2 regions of the Pseudarthrobacter sulfonivorans genome follow, and region 1 is predicted to be linked to the other one. Evidence: riboswitches for the same ligand, from Rfam matches in the RefSeq annotation. Region 1 holds a riboswitch; the other holds the start of a gene.
What was found. Region 1 has a riboswitch for thiamine pyrophosphate ahead of thiO (glycine oxidase ThiO). Riboswitches for the same ligand answer to the same signal wherever they lie in the genome.

Region 1 (3,183 bases):
TGCGGATGGTGGCCCTCTGGACGCTCACAGTGGAGACCTGCGCGGCGTCGTCCAGCCCGAACTCCCAGACATAGGCGGAACACAGCTGGCCGGCCAGAAGGCTGCCTGCCCCTTCGCTAATGACTTCCGGGTGCAGCGGGATACGGCCGTCAGGGGCGTAGAACGTCTGGCCGCGGCGCCGGGTCTCTGCGTCCAGTCCGCCGCCGGGGCGGACAAAGGACGGCACGTCAGCGATGGCGTATAGCACCCTGTAGCCAGTGCCCGCACGCTCGATGAACAGCGCCTGGTCCAGATCAGTGGACGACGCCGGATCGATAGTGAGGAAAGCCACTTCCGTCAGGTCAGCACCCGGCAACTCGTGTGCGGCCACCGCCGCTTCCGCGTCCCGGACCGCCTCCGCCGGGTAGGGTCCCGGCAGTTCCAGCTCGGTCCGCAGGGCGCTCAGCGCCGCCGCGAGGTCGTTCGTCTGCTCGTGGACATTGGGGGCCAACCTATGATGTGACACGAAAATCAGGTTAGCTCGATTTCCACGGATCGTGCACGCCCGCCGCCCGCCACGCGGGGGATTGTCAGGATGCGCCGGCGTCCAGGGCCGCCAGGAGTGCCGCGGCCGCCGCTGCGGGGTCCGCGGCTTCGGTGATGGCACGCACCACAACAATCCTGCCGGCGCCGGCCTCCACCACCTGCTCCACGTTGCCGAGATCGATGCCTCCGATGGCAAACCAGGGCAGCGTGGCCTGGGTGCCACCGGCAGCGCGGACGGCTTCGGCCGCGTACCGCACCAGGTCAAGGCCGACGGCGGCCCGGCCCGGTTTCGTCGGAGTGGCCCAGACCGGTCCTACGCAGAAGTAGTCCAGGCCGCCTTGGTCAGTCAGCCCACCGGACAGCCGGATGGCGCCTTCGATCTGCTCGGCGGTGTGCGTGGAAAGGCCGATCGCGGCTGGTGCCCCGAGCAGCGTGCGGGCGGAAGCGACAGGCAGATCTTTCTGCCCGATGTGGAAGACGGGGGCGCCGGACAGCAGCGCGATATCGGCACGGTCATTGACTGCCCACAGCTTTCCGTGGCGTTCGGCCGCGGCCCGAAGCACGGCCAGCAGCTCCAGCTCCTCCGCCGCCTCGATCGCCTTGTCCCGGAGCTGGATGATGTCCACGCCGCCGGCAAACGCCGCGTCCACAAACTCGCCAAAGTCCCCGCGGTCCCGTCGCGCGTCGGTGCACAGGTACAGCCTGGCGCTGTGCGGGAGGCCGGTGTTAATGCCGACGGCGGAGTCTGTTCCGGCCAAGGATTCGGGAGCGGGGGAGGGGGCGGAGGGCGTGCCTGCAGCGGCGAAGGATTGCGCGTTCATGGAAACCAGCCTAAGTCCCCTAAACTGGGCGGGTACTGCGGGAGCCCGTTGCAGCCGTCACAAAGCGGCCGGGCTGAGAGGGCGTCAGAGCCGACCGCTTGACCTGATCCGGCTAGTACCGGCGTAGGGAAGGAACATATGCCCCCCGCAATAAGCAGCCCACCTGAGCCTGCACCAGCCAGCCCGGCCACCGCCCTGCACGCCGACGTGGCCGTCATCGGCGGCGGAGTCATCGGCCACGCCATAGCCTGGGAAGTCCGGCGGTCCGGCCGTTCCGTCGTGCTGATCGATGACGCGCCCGGCAACGGCGCCAGCTGGGCAGCCGCCGGCATGTTGGCCCCTGTGAGCGAACTGCATTACCAGGAGGAAGACCTCCTTGAGCTGATGCTGGCATCCTCCGGCCTGTGGCCTGCCTTTGCGGCCGACCTCGCCCTGGCCGGGGCTGGCGATACCGGATATCTGACGACGCCGACCCTCGCCATCGGCGCGGACGCTGCGGACCGCAGGGCGCTGATGGACCTCCGGGCTGTGCAGCAGGCCAGCGGCCTGGTGGTGGAACCCCTGACTGTCCGTGAGGCCAGGACGAGGGAATCCCTGCTTAGCCCGGCCATATCCTGCGCCCTGGACATCCCCGCCGACCACCAGGTGGATCCACGGAAACTCGTGGCGTGCCTCCAGGAAGTCCTGGCCATCCACGGACCGGGAGCAGGAACCGCCGTGGCAGGTGCCCGCGCGGGATTCGCCGTTGACCAACGTGCCGCTGCCCTGCTCTGGGAGGACGGCCGCGTCATCGGCGTGAAGCTCGCCCACGGCGGAACTGTCCAGGCTCGGGAGACCGTCGTGGCCAACGGATTGCAGGCGGCGTCGCTGGATGGCCTGCCGGTTGGACTGCACCTGCCCCTGCGGCCCGTCTACGGTGACATCCTGCGGCTGGCTGTTCCGCGGCACCTGCGCCCGCTCCTCACCTCCACTGTCCGCGGAATGGTCCATGGTGTGCCGGTCTACATCGTTCCCCGGCAGGACGGCACGGTGGTGATCGGCGCTACGCAGCGAGAAGACGCGCTCGCCGGGACGGGCGACGCTGCTGTCTCGGCGGGCGGCGTCTACCAGTTGCTGCGGGACGCCCAGGTCCTGGTGCCGGCCGTCTCGGAGCTTGAACTCCTGGAATGCACAGCGCGGGCAAGGCCTGCGACCCCGGACAACGCCCCTCTCCTCGGCCGCGTACCGGTTTCCGCGCCACGGACGGGGAACACGGCGAACATTGCCGGGCTGATGGTTGCCACCGGATTCTTCCGCCACGGAGTGCTGCTGGCTCCGGCGGCGGCGGCCATCTGCCGGGACCTGCTGGATGGCCGGACGGACCCGCGATGGGGGGCCCTCAGCCCGGCCCGCTTTTCAGGAAAGCACCACGTAGCCGGCATACAGTCCCCAGACAATGACATCCGCACGAAGGACCTCGACCCACAGAAGGAATCAGCATGAACATCACCCTCAACGGCTCGCGCCATTCCGTGGCGGACGACGCCTCCATCACCACCCTCATCAGCCAGATCACTGGACGTCCCCTCGCGGCCAACGGCCAGGCGACAGACGGGCAGAAACTCGGCGTCGCCGTCGCCCATAACTCCGAAGTAGTACCCCGCAGCCAGTGGTTCGTCACGGCGCTCGCCGAAGGTGACGACGTCGAACTGGTCACAGCAGTCCAGGGAGGCTGACACCATGACAGTAACCAGCAACATCAGCACACATAACCGTCCCGAGGCCGCAGACAGGCTGGTCATCGACGGCGTCGAGCTCGGCTCCCGCCTCATCATGGGCACCGGTGGCGCCCCCAGCC
Region 2 (3,183 bases), 340 kb from region 1:
ATCTCTTCGATGGCACGGCCGTCACGCTTGGAGCGTGCGTCCATGACGACGATGCGGTAGTACGGTGCGCGCATCTTGCCAAAGCGCTTAAGGCGAATCTTTACGGCCACTTTTGTGGTCACTCCTGTTTCAGAAAAGGGGTGAACCGACGTTCTGCACCCGTGGGGCGGGCCATACTTGAGGGTTCGAAGGACAGGATCCGGACGCGGAGAGAGGGGCCACGCAGATCGAGTACCTGTTTATTGTGCCAGATCAGCGTCCGGATTTCGACTTGACACGTCGGGGTGGGGCAGCCGGGCGGACCCGGCGGGCCACGGCCGGCCTACGACGACCAGACATACACGCCGGTGCGTGCGGCGTCATCGACGGAGTTGGCAAGCTCAGCGAACTGCTGGACATACGTCCGGGCCTCGGCTGCGCCGAACGGCATGTCATCCTGGGCGGCCCACTTTTCAGCGACGTCGTCCAGGACATTGCCTTCGCCTTCAGTCTCGTAGCTGAGCAGGTCGGCGAGCGCACGCACCATGGCCCGCGGGACCCCGAGGAGGGAATCACTGGCCACGTCAACCATGGCCAGTTCGTAGTCCGCGCCACCGGCGTGCACCGCAACGCCGGCAAGATCGCCAAGCTGCTCGATTTCGAAATCGCTGATTCCGGGAATCCGCAGGGCCTGGCCCGCCGGGGAGCCGCCCGCATCCAGGACGTCCGCCCGCTTCAGTGCGGCATTGTGAGTGGAAACAAAAATTTCAGTGAAGCCCATGGGAACAGCCCTCATTCCGTCGACGGTGCGGCCTGGAAGGGCAGCAGCAAGTGCCGCCCCGGCCGTTCAGAATCAGCCTAGTACAAGGCCGGCCGCACATTTGGCATCCGCACTCAGCGGACGGCGACACGGATATTGTTGCGCCACGGGTCCTCGAAGCGAAGCTCGGCGCCCGTGTGGTGCGAGGCCACACCGGCGACCTTCAGGCGGTCGGCGAGCGCTCCGACGTCGTCCCCGGAAGGGACCTCGATGAGCACTTCGCCGAGGCCCAGGGTGTTCTTGCGGGGACCGGCTCCGCGGCTGTTCCAGACGTTCATGGCCATGTGGTGGTGATACCGGCCCGCAGAGACAAACAGCGCCTGCCCGTGCCAGCCGGCGGTCTTTTCGAAGCCCAGCGTGCCCACGTAGAAATCGTGCGCTGACTGGACGTCGCCCACCTGGAGGTGGACGTGGCCCACGCCGGCTTCGCTGGCCCGCTGGCCGGCCACGGATTCCTGGGTCAGGTGCTGCTCGAGGTAGCGCTGCGGCGGCAGTGCCAGGCTGTCCATCACTACATCCTTCCCGTTCCAGGACCAGTTTTCGCGGGGCCTGTCCCAGTACAGTTCGATGCCGTTGCCTTCCGGGTCATTGAAGTAGAAGGCCTCGCTGACGAGGTGGTCGGCGCTGCCGGTGAAGGATCGGGGTTCGTACTGGGCGGCGGTGGCTACTGTGGCGGCCAGCGAAGCCCGGTCGTCAAACAGCAGTGCGGTGTGGAACAGCCCGGCCTCTCCCCTGCCCGGCAGATGCAAGGACGGAGCGGCCGCGAGATGGACCAGCGGGCGTTGAAGGCGGCCAAGATAGACGCCGCCGTCCTGTTCCGCGACGACCTCCAGGCCGAGCGCACGCTGGTAGTAGTCGGTCATCAGCTTCATGTCGCCCACCTTGAGCATCACCGTGCCCATGGAGAGGTCGGCAGGAAGGAGATCCCGGCTGGTGGCTTCTGCAGTCATTTGAACACTCCCGGTCCGTTGGCCTTCGGATGGAAGGCGGCTATGGCTCCAATTTACTTGAAGCTTCAATTTAATTCAAGTGGCGGAGCAGACAGATTGCGACCGCGTACCCGTGATTGCTGTCACCAGGCCACGCTCGGACTGTGGTAGCTTCAACTTGACCACACGGGAGCCCTTGCAGGGGCTGAGATCGGGCTGACGCAGCCTGCGACCGTTGAACCTGTCCGGGTAATGCCGGCGAAGGAAGTGAGTATTCATTGAATACACAAGAAACACAGCTGATCCCTGCCAAAAATGAAGCCGACGTGGATCAAACGCTCCAGCCTGAAACCCAGTCACTGAAGTCCCACTCGCTGGCGTTTGTCACCGATGAGGCCACCGGGATCCGGGTTCCCGTGACCGAGATCGCCCTCGAACCGTCGCCAAACGGCGCGCCGAACGGGCCTTTCCGGACCTACCGCACGGCGGGACCGGGCAGCGATCCGGTGGTGGGCCTCAACCCGTTCCGCTCAGAGTGGATCGCCGCCCGCGGAGACACCGAGCCCTACAGCGGCCGGGAGCGGAACCTGCTCGACGACGGCAAGTCGGCCGTGCGCCGCGGCGCAGCCTCTGCGGAGTGGAAGGGCGCGCAGCCGGTGCCCCGCCGCGCCGTCGGCGGCCGGACCGTCACCCAGATGCACTACGCGCGGCAGGGTGTCATCACCCCCGAGATGCAGTTCATCGCCCTCCGTGAGAATTGCGACGTGGAACTGGTCCGCAGCGAGGTGGCGGCTGGCCGGGCCATCATCCCCAACAACATCAACCACCCGGAATCCGAACCGATGATTATCGGCAAGGCCTTCCTGGTGAAGATCAATGCCAACATCGGCAACTCGGCCGTGACCAGCTCCATCGCCGAGGAAGTGGACAAACTCCAGTGGGCCACGCAGTGGGGCGCAGACACGGTGATGGACCTGTCCACCGGCGATGACATCCACACCACCCGGGAATGGCTCATCCGCAACTCTCCCGTGCCCATCGGGACGGTGCCCATCTACCAGGCGCTGGAGAAGGTCAACGGCGAGGCCAACGCCCTGACGTGGGAGATCTACCGGGACACGGTCATTGAGCAGTGCGAGCAGGGCGTGGACTACATGACCATCCACGCCGGCGTGCTGCTGCGTTACGTGCCGCTGACGGCCAACCGCGTCACCGGCATCGTCTCCCGGGGCGGCGCGATCATGGCCGGCTGGTGCCTGGCCCACCACCAGGAGAACTTCCTGTACACGCACTTCGACGAGTTGTGCGGGATCTTCGCCAAGTACGACGTCGCGTTCTCCCTGGGCGACGGACTGCGCCCGGGAGCGACGGCGGACGCCAACGACGCCGCCCAGTTCGCCGAGCTGGACACGCTGGCCGAACTGACCCAGCGGGCGTGGGAATTCGATGTGCAGG

Region 2: it holds a riboswitch for thiamine pyrophosphate, as region 1 does, so the genes downstream of both, thiC (phosphomethylpyrimidine synthase ThiC) here and thiO (glycine oxidase ThiO) in region 1, are expected to answer to the same signal.

What each region holds. Positions count from the first base shown of each region.
Region 1 is NZ_CP013747.1:3,930,976-3,934,158, forward strand. It holds gene AU252_RS17855 (RNB domain-containing ribonuclease) at 1-505, opposite strand, end outside; gene thiE (thiamine phosphate synthase) at 570-1,346, opposite strand; TPP riboswitch at 1,374-1,494, shown strand; gene thiO (glycine oxidase ThiO) at 1,485-2,828, shown strand; gene thiS (sulfur carrier protein ThiS) at 2,825-3,061, shown strand; gene AU252_RS17875 (thiazole synthase) at 3,066-3,183, shown strand, end outside.
Region 2 is NZ_CP013747.1:4,271,267-4,274,449, reverse strand. It holds gene rpsP (30S ribosomal protein S16) at 1-110, opposite strand, end outside; gene AU252_RS19385 (hypothetical protein) at 323-760, opposite strand; gene AU252_RS19380 (VOC family protein) at 874-1,749, opposite strand; TPP riboswitch at 1,905-2,012, shown strand; gene thiC (phosphomethylpyrimidine synthase ThiC) at 2,007-3,183, shown strand, end outside.